Regions from separate parts of the Streptomyces sp. G7(2002) genome, predicted to be linked through region 2. Evidence: predicted binding sites of a transcription regulator. Region 2 holds the regulator's gene; the other holds the start of a gene.
What was found. Region 2 encodes HspR, which represses chaperone genes until heat shock. Its sites were predicted from a motif close to TTGAGNNNNNNNNNCTCAA; they were not measured.

Region 1 (7,279 bases), 1.8 Mb from region 2:
CCACGGCTGCGACCAGGGGTTTCCGCGATGTCCCGCCGCTCTTGCGGGGCTGACGCGGAACCCGGTGAAACGGCGGCCGCTACGCCTCGTCGCCCTCCTGCTCCGCGTTCAGCCTGTGCAGCAGCCGGGCGAGTTCGGCGACCTCGCCGCGGTCCCAGGAGGCGAGGCGGCGGGCGTACCGGGCGCGGCGGCCGGTGCGGACGCGGGTGAAGCGCTCGCGGCCCTCGTCGGTGATGCGCACCAGGACCGCGCGGCCGTCCGCCGGGTCCGGTTCGCGGGCGACGAGTCCGAGCTTCTCCAGGGCGTGCAGCTGGCGGCTCATCGTGGCCTTGCCGACCCCGAAGTAGCCGGCGAGGTCGGTGGCGCGCTGGGAGCCGGCATCGGCCAGCCGCACGAGGAGGCCGTATGCGGCGGGCTCCAGATCGGGATGCACCTCTCGTGCCAATTCGCCGGAAGAGGCACGCGCCCGGCGGAGAAATACCGCCAATTCACGTTCCAGGGCGAGAAATACGTGGTCCACACCAGTCGGCTCGCCGTCCGCCGTCGTCCCGTCGGCTCCGGTGTTGTGCACGTCAGCGCCCATTCCCGTGTTTCCTCACCTGAAAGTTTCCGCCATCGGCGGCCGAAGCCGCAGCTCGGCCAGTATTTCGCAGGATTAGACCAACGGCAGCCCAGCGACCCTCTTTTGTCACGTCGGTCTACGCGCGTACCGTGATTTCTGGCATGGCCATACCAAGCGGCCCGGGTATCCGCCGCGTGTCATGCACCTCGCACATCGGTGTCTCTGCACGCCTGCGCCATGCCGTCAGCTCCTCTCTCCGCTCCTCCCCCCTCAGGTCATCCCCACCGAGATCTTCGGAGGCACGTATGTCCGTGCTCAGATCCGGCTCCCCCCACCGCCCCGCACGCTCCCTCGCGACCGTGGCCGGGATCCTGCTCACCCTCGTCTCCCTCCTCCTCGGCCTGCCCGGCACCGCCGGCGCCGCGGCCGTGAAGCGCGCACCGGAACCCACCCACCCCGGTCAGGACTGGGCCGGTTCCCAGATCGCCCGGCACGAGGGCACGGCGGCCGGCGGCGCACCGCCGGCCGCCGCGCTCGCCTCCGTCGAAGGGGTGGACGTCAGCAGCCACAACGGCAATGTCGCCTGGTCGACCCTCTGGAACAGCGGCGTCCGCTTCGCCTATGTCAAGGCGACGGAGTCCACCAGCTACACCAATCCGTACTTCGCGCAGCAGTACAACGGCTCCTACAACGCCGGGATGATCCGCGGCGCCTACCACTTCGCCACCCCCAACACCTCCAGCGGCGCCGCCCAGGCCAAGTACTTCGCCGACCACGGCGGCGGCTGGTCCAAGGACGGCAAGACCCTGCCCGGCGCGCTCGACATGGAGTACAACCCCTACGGCGCGACCTGTTACGGGCTGAGCGCGGCCGGCCTGGTCAACTGGATGAAGGACTGGTTCGCCACCTACAAGGCGCGTACCGGCCGGGACGCCGTCCTCTACACCTCCACCAGCTGGTGGAAACAGTGCACCGGCAACTCCGCCGCCTTCGGCGCCGTCAACCCGCTGTGGATCCCGCGCTACGGCTCCTCGGCCGGTGAACTCCCGGCCGGCTGGGGCTTCCACACCATCTGGCAGTACACCTCCACCGGCCCGACGGTCGGTGACCACAACCGCTTCAACGGCTCGATGGACCGGCTCCGGGCGCTGGCGAACGGCTAGCACACCCCGGCGAACGGCCAGGACGTCTCCGCACACGCGGACGCGCCCCGAGACCGGCGCGGCGGCCGGTCCGGCCCCTCTGCGGGAGCCGGACCGGCCGTCGTCGTCCTCACGCCGCGGCCGGGACCTCAGACGCCGCCCCGTTCGACGCCGGTGTCAGCGCCAGCTCCAGCACCTGGCGGACATCGGCGACCGGGTGGACCTCCAGGGAGGCGAGGATCTCGGCCGGCACATCGTCCAGGTCCGGTTCGTTGCGCCGGGGGATGATGACGGTGCCGATGCCGGCCCGGTGCGCCGCCAGCAGCTTCTGCTTGACCCCGCCGACGGGCAGCACCCGCCCGGTCAGCGAGACCTCACCGGTCATCGCCACATCCGGCCGGACCTGCCGGCCCGACAGCAGCGAGGCCAGCGCCGTCGTCATCGTCACGCCCGCGCTCGGCCCGTCCTTGGGGACCGCGCCCGCCGGTACGTGCAGATGCACTCCGCGCTCCTTCAGGTCGGCGACCGGGAGCTCCAGTTCCGCGCCGTGGGAGCGCAGGAACGACAGCGCGATATGCGCGGACTCCTTCATCACGTCACCGAGCTGGCCGGTCAGCTGGAGCCCGGACGCGCCGGTCTCCGGATCGGCGAGTGAGGCCTCCACATAGAGCACATCGCCGCCGGCGCCGGTGACCGCGAGGCCGGTGACCACACCGGGCACCGCGGTGCGCCGCTCGGCCGGGTCCTGGGCCGACTCGGGGGTGTGGTGCGGCCGCCCGATCAGCGGGCGCAGCTGGTCCACTCCGACCGTGAACGGCAGCTTCCGCTCCCCCAGTTCGTGCTGTGCGGTGACCTTGCGCAGCAGCCTGGCGACCGTGCGCTCCAGATTCCGTACGCCCGCCTCGCGGGTGTATTCGCCCGCCAGCTTGCGCAGCGTCTCGTCCTCCAGGGTCACCTCGCCGGGCTCCAGACCGGCCCGCTCCAGCTGGCGCGGCAGCAGATGGTCCCGGGCGATGACCACCTTCTCGTCCTCCGTGTAGCCGTCCAGCCGGACCAGCTCCATACGGTCGAGCAGCGGCTCGGGGATGGCTTCGAGGACGTTGGCGGTGGCCAGGAAGACCACATCGCTGAGGTCGAGTTCGACCTCCAGGTAGTGGTCGCGGAAGGTGTGGTTCTGCGCCGGGTCCAGGACCTCCAGGAGGGCGGCGGCCGGGTCGCCCCGGAAGTCGGAGCCCACCTTGTCGATCTCGTCGAGCAGCACCACCGGGTTCATCGACCCGGCCTCCTTGACGGCCCGGACGATCCGGCCGGGCAGCGCGCCGACGTACGTACGGCGGTGGCCGCGGATCTCCGCCTCGTCCCGGACACCGCCGAGCGCGACCCGGACGAACTTGCGGCCCATGGCCCGCGCCACGGACTCGCCGAGCGAGGTTTTGCCGACCCCTGGCGGCCCGACGAGCGCCAGCACGGCTCCTCCGCGACGGCCGCCGATGAGACCGAGGCCCCGCTCGGCCCGCCGCTTGCGGACGGCCAGGTATTCGGTGATCCGCTCCTTGACGTCCTCCAGGCCGGCGTGGTCGGCGTCCAGGACCTCCTTGGCGCCGGCGATGTCGTAGGCGTCCTCGGTCCGTTCGTTCCACGGCAGTTCGAGGACGGTGTCCAGCCAGGTGCGGATCCAGGAGCCCTCGGGGCTCTGGTCGCTGGACCGCTCCAGCTTGTCGACCTCCTTGAGGGCGGCCTTGCGGACGTCCTCGGGCAGGTCGGCGGCCTCGACCCGGGCGCGGTAGTCGTCGCCCTCGTCCTCCGGATCGCCGTTGAGTCCGGCGAGTTCCTTGCGGACCGCCTCCAGCTGCCGCCGCAGCAGGAACTCCCGCTGCTGCTTGTCGACGCCTTCCTGGACGTCCTTGGCGATGGACTCGGCGACGTCCTGCTCGGCGAGGTGCTCACGCAGCGCCTCGGTGGCGGACTTCAGCCGTGCGACCGGGTCGACGGTCTCCAGCAGCCGGACCTTCTGTTCGGTGGTCAGGAACGGCGAATAGCCGGAGTTGTCGGCGAGCGTCGGCACGTCCTCGATCTGCTGGACGCGGTCGACGACCTGCCAGGCGCCGCGCTTGCGCAGCCAGCTGGTGGCCAGCGCCTTGTATTCCGTGACGAGTTCGGCCACCGCTCCGGGCAGCGGATCGGGGACCTGCTCCTCGACGGTGGTGCCCTCCACCCAGAGCGCGGCACCGGGCCCGGTGGTGCCCGAACCGATCCGCACCCGGCCCAGGCCCCGGATCAGCGCGCCGGGATCGCCGTCGGACAGCCGCCCGACCTGCTCGATCCGCCCGAGCGTGCCGATCCCCGCGTACTCCCCGTCGATGCGGGGCACAAGCAGCACCCGCGGTTTGTTACCCGAGGAGGCGGCGGCCTGTGCGGCCTCCACCGCCGCCCGTACGTCCGCGTCGGACAGGTCCAGAGGCACCACCATGCCGGGGAGCACGACCTCGTCATCGAGGGGCAGCACGGGCAGAGTGAGCGATGTGGACGTCGAAGCCATGATCTCCCCTTCGGCAAGCAAGTTGAGCTTTACTCACTCAATGCCGTTGGGCCGGGGGATGTTCCCCCGGGTGCGTTCGCTGTGAGCGATCAGGGAGTTGCCGCCGCCGGGCGGGGCCGCGGCGATCCGGGGGCACGGCCGGGCGCGCACCCGTTGATCAACGACGGTCCGGCGGGGAGCGAGCCGGACCGCAGCGGGCTCGCTACCAGTGAGCGGGGCGGGTCAGGGTCTGCGGCAGCTCGGTGGCGGCGTCGCCCTTGGCCGCATTGAGCTGCGACTGGGTGAGGAAGAGGGCGCCGGTGAGATCGGCGCCGGAGAGGTCGGCGGCGCGGAGATCGGCGCCGATCAGGTCCGCGGTGCGCAGATCGGCGCCCTTGAGGTCGGCGGCGATCAGGTAGGCCCCACGGAGGTTGGCGCCCCGGAGGTTGGCGCCCTTGAGGCGGGCCCCCACGAGGTCGGCGCCCCGCCGCTCCTTCTTGCGGCCCGGGATCCCGGCCCGTACGAGTTCGCTGGTGCGCAGCAGGAGGGCGTTGACCTCGCCCCGGTGGGCGGGCACGTCCAGCCCGGTGAGCTCCTCGGCGCCGGCGCGGGTGAGGCGTTCGGTCTCCTCCAGGGCGGCGCGCAGATCGGCGTGGACCGGGCGGGCCGCCGGCCGGCTCAGCGCCTCGGCCAGGTACCAGAGGAGTTCGTGCAGCTGCCGCATGACGGGGAAGACGTCGAACATCTGCCGGGCGGTCCCCGGGGCCTGCCGCCAGTCCTGCCCGCCGAAGGTGACCTGGGAGACCTTCTGTCCGGCGCCGAAGCAGTCGAAGACGGTGCAGCCGGAGAAACCGCGCGGGCGCAGCTCGCTGTGGATACCGCAGCGGAAGTCCGTCCGCAGGTTCGGGCAGGGCCGGCCGGCGTCCTTGTCGATCGCGAAGTCCGCCGAGGCCGCGAACGGCAGCGCGACACAGCACAGCCCGAAGCAGCTGCCGCAGTCGGACTGCAGGCCGAGTTCCCCGACGTCCGGAATCGATGGCTTGCGTTCTGGGGACAAGGTGCGTGTACTCCTGCGACCGGCGGGCACCGCACGAGCCGTGCCCGGAAGGGACCGCCATTCTCCCAGCCGGCGCAGAGCCGCCGCGCCGGGCCGGTTCCTCTCGCTGCGGCCGGGGCCTTCCCGGCGCTCACCGGGCGTTGTCAGTGGTCGCCCCTAGCCTCGGGACCATGAGCATGATCGGAGAGTACGCGCGTGTCACTCCTGCCGAACTCGACCGCGCCCTGGGCGATCCGGAGTGGGCGCTGAAGCTGGTCAGCGGGCGGATGGAAGCCGAAGCCGCACAGTGCCCGGAGCCCGCGCCGGCGCGCTGCCTGGACATCGACAAGGCCTGGGACGCCCTCGGGTTCCTGCTGCGCCGCACGTCCTTCCCGGTGGACATCGTCCATGGCGAGGAGGCCGTCCCGGAAGCCGACGACTGGGGCTACGGTCCGCCCCGTTACCTCACCCCCGAGCAGGTGCGAGGCGCCGCGGAGGCGCTGGCGGGGATATCCGCGGAGAGCCTGACGGCCGGTGTCGGCCCGGCGGACCTCGCCGCGGCGGAGGTGTATCCGGTGATCGTCTGGGAGCGGGGCGAGCCACTGGACTATGTCAGCGCGCACTACGAGCTGTTGCGGCCCTTCTTCCGCGCGGCGGCGGACGAGGGGGACGGCATGCTCATGTGGCTCGGATAGCGGCGGACGGTCCGGGCGGATCCGCGCGGAAAGCCCGTCGCGACCGTCCTCACACCCCGTCATGACTGCTACCTTCACCGCATGTTGCAGCGGATGTCCGGAGTTTTCATCGGCGCATTCTTCGGGACGGTCTTCGTGGTCGCCAACGCCCACGACCCGCTGAATCCGGCGATCGGTATCGCCCTCCGGGTGCTCGCGGTGCTCACCTTCGCCGGGCTGCTCACGCTCGCGCTGCTGGCGGGGCGCCGCGGCCGGCCCGCGCCGGACGATGCCGAGGCACCTCAGGCGGACTGGTTCCGGGGGAAGTTCGCGTTCGTCGTGGGGGCCGAGGCGGTGCTGCTGATCGGCGGCAATCTCGCGCTGCGGGCGGCGGGCGCTCCCGAGCAGACCGCCGTGGCCTGGATCGCGCTGATCGTCGGTCTGCACTTCGTCGCGCTGATGGCGGTCTGGAAGCGGCGCAGCATCGCCGTCCCCGGCGCCACGCTGACCGCGCTCGGCGCGACCGGTCTGGGCATGGCGGCCACCTCCGCCGTGGCCTGGGTGCCGTTCGTCAGCGGAGTGCTCTCCGGTGTGGCGCTCCTGGGCGGCTGCGCCTACGCGATCACCCACACCTACCGGTCGACGGCGCGGCCGTAGCTCCTGCCGTCCGGACCGGCCGAGCCACGGGACGCCCGGCTTCCGCATGCTGCTGTCAAGCCGCCGGAATACGGCTCATTCGCCCAGGTGAGTACGGAGCCGCGTGCTCACCCGGCGTCGTTGTCTCCGGCCATGTCGTACTCGTCGACGTCGAGCGCGGCGCCGGTGGCACCGAGGAAGTCCAGGACCCTGCGGTCCAGATGCCAGCCGAGGAGGTTGGGGACATCGGCGGTGCCGGGCCGGGCGCGGTCGGTGTCGTTGAAGCGGCGCACCACTTGAAGCACTGCTCCGCCGCCGGTGCCGGCCAGATGCCGGGTGAGATCGGCGATGCGGTCCGTGTGGGCCTGGAGCCTGTCGAGAATGCGGGTGATCTGCTCGTCGACGCGCAGGCCCGGTTCCCGGCAGACGACCATCCACGAGTGATCGACCGGAACCGTCACCGGCTCGGTGAACCGGCTGCCGCGAACGGTTACCTCGTCAGGACTGATGCCCAGCTGGGAGGTCATGTCGTCCGCCGAGGTGTGCCGGCTGAACAGCGCGAAGTAGGCGTACTGGTCCGGTGCCATCCCGCAGAGGATAGCCGCGCGGGAAGTGGGCCGCCTGTGGTGATGCGTGCCCCGGCAGTCAGGCAGCCGCGGTGACCGGAGGTGCGCGCCACACCCAGCCCCCTGGGCGACCCCACCCTGCGCA
Region 2 (7,279 bases):
CCCAGAAGCTCGGCCAGGCCATGTACGCCGACGCCCAGGGCGCGGCCGGTGCCGAGGGCGCTGCCGGTGCCGAGGGCGCCGAGCAGGCCAAGGCCGAGGACGACGTCGTGGACGCCGAGATCGTCGACGACGAGAAGCCCAAGAAGGACGGTGCCGCGTGACGGAGGAGACCCCGGGCTTCGACGAGAAGCCCGACGTCCCCTCTGACGCCGCTCCCGAAGACGCGGCGCAGGCCGAGTCCGCCGACAAGGCGGGCTCGGCCCCGGCCGGGGACGTAACGGACGTAGCGCTCCAGGCGCAGCTGGACCAGGTGCGTACGGCGCTCAACGAGCGCACTGCGGACCTCCAGCGGCTCCAGGCGGAGTACCAGAACTACCGCCGTCGGGTGGAACGGGACCGGGTCACGGTCAAGGAGATCGCCGCGGCGAACCTCCTGTCCGAGCTCCTTCCCACCCTCGACGACGTCGGCCGCGCCCGCGAGCACGGCGAACTGGTCGGCGGCTTCAAGTCGGTGGCCGAATCGCTGGAGACCGTGGTCGCCAAGCTGGGTCTGCAGCAGTTCGGCAAGGAGGGCGAGCCCTTCGACCCGACGATCCACGAGGCGCTGATGCACTCGTACGCACCGGATGTCACCGAGACGACGTGCGTGGCGATCCTGCAGCCCGGGTATCGCATCGGTGAACGAACGATCCGCCCCGCGCGGGTCGCCGTCGCCGAGCCGCAGCCCGGTGCCCAGAGCACCAAGTCCACCTCCGACGAGGACGCCAAGGCTTCGGACGAGGAGAGCGGTGGCCCGGAAGAGGGCTGACGTGAGGACAGAAACGAAAACCGCGCGGAAGGAGGGACGTCGGGGATGAGCACCAAGGACTTCGTCGAGAAGGACTACTACAAGGTCCTCGGCGTCCCGAAGGACGCCACCGAAGCGGAGATCAAGAAGGCGTACCGCAAGCTCGCCCGCGAGTTCCACCCGGACGCCAACAAGGGCGACGCCAAGGCCGAGGAGCGCTTCAAGGAGATCTCCGAGGCGAACGACGTCCTGGGCGACAGCAAGCGCCGCAAGGAGTACGACGAGGCGCGCACGCTGTTCGGCAACGGCGGCTACCGTCCGGGCCCCGGTGGAGGCGGCAGCTTCAACTTCGACCTGGGCGACCTCTTCGGGGGCGGCGGCCAGGGCCAGGGCGGCCAGGGCGGCGGCTTCGGCGGCGGCCTGGGCGACGTCTTCGGCGGCCTGTTCAACCGCGGCGGCGCCGGTACCCGTACCCATGCGCGCCGTGGTCAGGACATCGAGTCCGAGGTGACGCTCAGCTTCACCGAGGCGGTCGACGGGGCCACGGTCCCGCTGCGGATGTCCAGCCAGGCGCCGTGCAAGGCGTGTTCCGGCACCGGCGACAAGAACGGCACACCGCGGGTCTGCCCGACCTGCGTCGGCACCGGCCAGGTCAGCCGGGGTGCGGGCGGCGGCTTCTCGCTCACCGACCCGTGCGCCGACTGCAAGGGCCGGGGTCTGATCGCCCAGGACGCCTGCGAGGTCTGCAAGGGCAGCGGGCGGGCGACCAGTGCGCGCACGATGCAGGTCCGTATCCCCGCGGGCGTCTCCGACGGGCAGCGGATCCGGCTGCGCGGCAAGGGCGCCCCGGGCGAGCAGGGCGGCCCGGCGGGCGATCTGTACGTGGTCGTGCATGTCGACGCCCACCCGGTCTTCGGCCGCAAGGGCGACAACCTCACCATCACGGTGCCGGTCACCTTCCCGGAGGCCGCGCTCGGCGGTGAGGTGAAGGTGCCGACGCTGGGCGGTCCGCCGGTGACGCTGAAGCTGCCGGCCGGCACCCCCAACGGACGCACCATGCGGGCCCGGGGCAAGGGCGCGGCCCGTAAGGACGGCACCCGCGGTGATCTGCTGGTCACCATAGAGGTGCTGGTCCCCGGTGACCTCAGCGACAAGGCGAAGGAGTCGCTGGAGTCCTATCGCGAGGCGACCGCGGGCCCGGACCCGCGGGCGGAGCTGTTCCAGGCCGCGAAGGGAGCTTGAGATGGACAGCCGGGGCGGGCAGCGTCGTAACCCCTATGAACTGACCGATGAGTCGCCGGTGTACGTCATCTCCGTCGCGGCTCAGCTCTCCGGCCTGCATCCGCAGACCCTTCGGCAGTACGACCGGCTGGGGCTGGTCTCGCCCGACCGCACGGCCGGGCGGGGCCGCCGTTATTCGGCCCGGGACATCGAACTGCTCCGTACGGTGCAGCAGTTGTCCCAGGACGAGGGCATCAACCTCGCCGGCATCAAGCGCATCATCGAGCTGGAGAACCAGGTCGCGGCCCTGCAGCAGCGGGTCATCGAGCTGCAGGGCGCCCTGGAGGGCGCGGCCAGCGCGATGCAGCAGCGGGAGGCGGCGGTGCACGCCTCTTATCGGCGCGATCTGGTGCCGTATCAGGATGTGCAGCAGGGCAGCGCGCTGGTGGTCTGGCGCCCCAAGCGGCCGGAGTGACCGGCCGCGGCGCGGACGCCCGTACGACGTGACGAAGGGCCGGGGTGACCCCCCGGCCCTTCTCGCGTGTGCGCGGCGGCCCCTCGGCCCGCGGCCCGCTCAGCAGCCGTTGTAGCCCGCCGTCGGCATCGACAGCCGCCGGTGTACATGCGACTTCATCGCCAGGGTGTAGACCGGCTCGTCGAGGTCGGCGGTCTCCAGGCGGACGCCGGCCGCGGCGCAGCGCGCGGTGAACTCGTCCGCGCCGTCGATGGCGTTCTCCAGCGCCCGGCGGTTGGGCGCCACGAACACATCGACCAGGCCCTCTTCGACATCACGCCACAGCGCGCTGTGGTCGGCGCGCAGCTGATGCAGGCTGAGCTGGCAGGTCAGGTGGTAGTCACGGGCCGCCGCCCACTGCTTGCACATGTCGTGCTGGCTGCGGTCATCGACCAGGAACGGATCCTCGTCCAGCTCGGACAGCGGCATCAGGCAGGCGATCGCCGTGACTCGGACCGAGTTCATCGTGCCCTCCGGGGCGTGGCGACTGTGGGGGCGACGATACCCCCGCGAGCGGCCCGTGGAGGAGGGGCTGTACCGGGCGGCGAGGCATAGCCGCAGGCGTGACAGATCTTCCAGCCGTCCTGATTGACGGCGAGCTGGCCGCCACAGCGCGGGCAGAGCTCGGCGCGCGGGTGCGGCCGGGCGGGGGACGGACGGCGCGGAACGGTCGTCACGATGCACAATGCCGACGCCATACGGCCTCCAGCTGCTGTCTTTTGCAGGGGACGGGTCCGATGTCGTCCGTGATTGCGCGGAGCTGTTCGGTTCCCGTCGCTCTTGAGTACCAGGTGGGTGGCCCGGAGCGGATCCGGAGGGACCGTTTCCGGCCAGCGGGCCGGAGGGGGCGCCTGGAGGGGGAGCGGGCTCTCGGGCCGGTGCTCAGGCCCGGCCCATCGCCTTGGTCACCGCGATCTCGATCATGACGCGGTCGGGGTTGGGCGTCGGCGTCCTGCCGTACCGCTCGGCGTACCGGCGCACCGCATCGGCCACCGACTCGGCATCCGTACGCACCCGGGCCCGGCCCTCCAGCGTCGCCCAGCGCCCCTTGTCGACCTGGCACACGGCGACGGTGGCGCCGTCCGCCCCGGCGGCGAGGACGTTCTTGACCTTGGTGCTGTCCTTGCGGGTGATGATCCGCGCGATCCGCTGTCCGGCGTCGTAGGTGACGCCCACGGGAACCACATGGGGCGTCCCGTCCGTACGGAGGGTGGTGAGCGTCGGCATCAGATACTCGCCCCAGAAGGCGAGGTACTCCGGGCTGAGGGCGCTGAGGTCATGGGCCATGGGGGCCAGAGTAGTTCGGGGCCCGGGATTCAGAGGAAGTCGGCCGTTTCCAGGTCGAAGGAGAAGGGGGCGGGGAGGGGGAGGGGTTTGCCGACAGGGGCGGTGCTGTGCCCTGCGTAGTCGTCCCCGGAAGGGTCGCTGAACAGCGTGATCTCGGCCCTGCTGCGGTCCACGAGCAGGTAGAGCGGGATGCCGGCGCGGGCGTAGCAATGCCGTTTGGCCTTCCGGTCGCGCTCCGGATTGCTCGATGTCACCTCGACGACCATGGCTACGCCGTCGCTGGGCATCCAGGGAGGGGCGCCGCGGAAGAGACGCAGCGCACGTGGGGCGATGGTGGCATCGGGGATCACATGATTCTTGGGGCACCTGCCGCCGCGGGGCATCTCAAGACCCTTGTAGCCGGAGACGTCCATGTCCACCGCGGACTGTCGCATGATCTGCGAGACGATCCCGCTGAAGCAGTGCTCGTGAGTCCCGTCCGTGGGCGGTGTCACAACGATCTCCCCCTCGATCAGCTCGGCTCGGAAGCCCAGGGGCGTCTCCAAGGCGAGGAAGTAATCCAGGAGGGTTTCTTCGTCGGTGGGCATAGGCGCGTGTGCCATAGCCGTCATGCTGCACCTCCTTGTGGTCGAAGGCCAGTGTCGGCGGGCGGCACGGGCGGCGGCGGTGCGTTCCCCCCCCGATTCGCTCGCACGAGTGAGCGAGGAAGGGGCGGGGCGGCTCCCCAAACCAACCTTGAGTGGAATAGACTCAACTTATCGCATGTTGGTATGTGCAGGATGTGCCGGAGTGTGCGCCGGAGTGGGTTCAGACTGGGCACTGTGGCCGTGCAGGACGAGTCGAGGAGGATCGCGAGGACGTGGACGCCGAGCTGACCAACAAGAGCCGGGAGGCGCTGAGCGCCGCCAATGAGCGGGCGGTCACCGCCGGGCATGCGGACATGACGTCCGCGCATCTCCTGCTCGCGCTGCTGGCCGGGCAGGACAACGAGAACATCATGGACCTGCTGGCCGCCGTCGAGGCGGACGCCGCCGCGCTGCGCAACGGGGCCGAGCGTCAGCTGGCCGCCCTGCCCAGTGTCCAGGGCTCGACGGTCGCGCCGCCGCAGCCGGACCGCGACCTGCTCTCCGCCATCGCGGACGCCACCCAGCGCGCCAAGGAGCTCGGTGACGCCTATGTCTCCACCGAGCACCTCCTCATCGGTATCGCCGCCAAGGGCGGGCGCACCGGCGAGCTGCTGGAGCAGCAGGGCGCCGGCGCCAAGAAGCTGCTGGCCGCGTTCGAGGCGAACCGGGGAGGCCAGCGGGTGACCAACGCCGACCCGGAGGGCACGTACAAGGCACTGGAGAAGTTCGGTACGGACTTCACCGCGGCCGCCCGTGAGGGCAAGCTCGACCCGGTCATCGGCCGGGACCACGAGATCCGCCGGGTGGTGCAGGTGCTGTCCCGCCGGACGAAGAACAACCCCGTGCTCATCGGCGAGCCGGGCGTCGGCAAGACCGCCGTCGTCGAGGGGCTGGCGCAGCGGATCGTCAAGGGCGATGTGCCCGAGTCGCTGCGCAACAAGCGGCTGGTCGCGCTCGACCTGGGGGCGATGGTCGCGGGCGCCAAGTACCGCGGTGAGTTCGAGGAGCGGCTGAAGACGGTCCTGGCGGAGATCAAGTCCAGCGAGGGCCAGATCATCACCTTCATCGACGAGCTGCACACCGTCGTGGGCGCGGGCGCCGGCGGCGACTCGTCCATGGACGCGGGCAACATGCTCAAGCCGATGCTGGCCCGCGGTGAGCTGCGGATGGTCGGCGCGACGACGCTCGACGAGTACCGCGAGCGGATCGAGAAGGACCCGGCGCTGGAGCGGCGCTTCCAGCAGGTGCTGGTCGCCGAGCCGACCGTCGAGGACACGGTGGCGATCCTGCGCGGGCTCAAGGGCCGCTACGAGGCCCACCACAAGGTGCAGATCGCGGACTCCGCGCTGGTCGCCGCCGCCTCCCTCTCCGACCGCTACATCACCTCCCGCTTCCTGCCCGACAAGGCCATCGACCTGGTCGACGAGGCCGCGTCCCGCCTCCGTATGGAGATCGACTCCTCCCCCGTGGAGATCGACGAGCTCCAGCGCGCCGTGGACCGGCTCAAGATGGAGGAGCTGGCGCTGCGGAACGAGACCGACGCCGGCTCCGTCCAGCGGCTGGAGAAGCTGCGCAAGGACCTCGCCGACAAGGAGGAGGAGCTACGCGGCCTGACCGCCCGCTGGGAGAAGGAGAAGCAGAGCCTCAACCGCGTCGGTGCGCTCAAGGAGAGGCTCGACGAGCTGCGCGGCCAGGCGGAGCGCGCCCAGCGCGACGGCGACTTCGACAGCGCCTCCAAGCTGCTCTACGGCGAGATCCCGGGGGTGGAGCGGGAGCTGGAGGAGGCGGCCGCCGCCGAGGCCGAGCAGGAGGCGTCCAAGGAGTCCATGGTCAAGGAGGAGGTCGGGCCGGACGACATCGCGGATGTGGTCGGTGCCTGGACCGGCATCCCGGCCGGCCGCCTCCTGGAGGGCGAGACCCAGAAGCTGCTGCGCATGGAGGAGGAGCTCGGCAAGCGGCTGATCGGCCAGACCGAGGCCGTACGGTCGGTGTCGGACGCCGTACGCCGTACCCGCGCGGGTATCGCCGACCCGGACCGCCCCACCGGCTCGTTCCTCTTCCTCGGCCCGACCGGCGTCGGCAAGACCGAGCTGGCCAAGGCGCTCGCGGACTTCCTCTTCGACGACGAGCGGGCGATGGTCCGTATCGACATGTCGGAGTACGGCGAGAAGCACAGCGTCGCGCGGCTGGTCGGCGCGCCGCCCGGCTACGTCGGCTACGAGGAGGGCGGCCAGCTGACGGAGGCGGTCCGCCGCCGCCCGTACTCCGTCGTCCTGCTCGACGAGGTGGAGAAGGCCCACCACGAGGTCTTCGACATCCTGCTGCAGGTCCTCGACGACGGCCGGCTCACGGACGGCCAGGGCCGCACGGTCGACTTCCGCAACACCATCCTCATCCTGACCTCCAACCTCGGCTCCAACTTCCTGATGGACCCGCTGCTCAAGGAGGACCAGAAGCGGGAGAAGGTGCTGGAGACGGTCCGCGCGTCCTTCCGGCCCGAGTTCCTCAACCGGCTCGACGACGTGGTGGTCTTCCACCCGCTCGGCACGGACCAGCTGCAGCGGATCGCCCGCATCCAGCTCGACCATCTGCAGCGCCGTCTCGGCGACCGCCGGCTGACCCTGGACGTCACCGACCGCGCCCTGACCTGGCTCGCCTGGCTCGGCCAGGAACCGGTCGTCGACGCCCCCGCCCCGGACATGTCCTACGGCGCCCGGCCGCTGCGCCGCCTGGTCCAGACGGCCATCGGCGACCAGCTCGCCCGCGCCATCCTGGCGGGCGAGGTGCGGGAGGGCGACACCGTGCGGGTGGACGTGGACGGCGACCAGCTGTTGGTGGAGGCGG

Region 1: the regulator HspR is predicted to act here: its motif matches at 4,266-4,284, upstream of lon (endopeptidase La).

What each region holds. Positions count from the first base shown of each region.
Region 1 is NZ_CP102609.1:6,503,489-6,510,767, reverse strand. It holds gene NUT86_RS27835 (MarR family winged helix-turn-helix transcriptional regulator) at 80-583, opposite strand; gene NUT86_RS27830 (lysozyme) at 868-1,725, shown strand; gene lon (endopeptidase La) at 1,835-4,243, opposite strand; gene NUT86_RS27820 (pentapeptide repeat-containing protein) at 4,446-5,279, opposite strand; gene NUT86_RS27815 (YfbM family protein) at 5,456-5,953, shown strand; gene NUT86_RS27810 (hypothetical protein) at 6,035-6,589, shown strand; gene NUT86_RS27805 (DUF4279 domain-containing protein) at 6,697-7,155, opposite strand.
Region 2 is NZ_CP102609.1:4,736,509-4,743,787, reverse strand. It holds gene dnaK (molecular chaperone DnaK) at 1-161, shown strand, start outside; gene grpE (nucleotide exchange factor GrpE) at 158-808, shown strand; gene dnaJ (molecular chaperone DnaJ) at 854-2,029, shown strand; gene NUT86_RS19875 (heat shock protein transcriptional repressor HspR) at 2,031-2,483, shown strand; gene NUT86_RS19870 (hypothetical protein) at 2,583-2,987, opposite strand; gene NUT86_RS19865 (pyridoxamine 5'-phosphate oxidase family protein) at 3,405-3,809, opposite strand; gene NUT86_RS19860 (Uma2 family endonuclease) at 3,839-4,420, opposite strand; gene clpB (ATP-dependent chaperone ClpB) at 4,669-7,279, shown strand, end outside.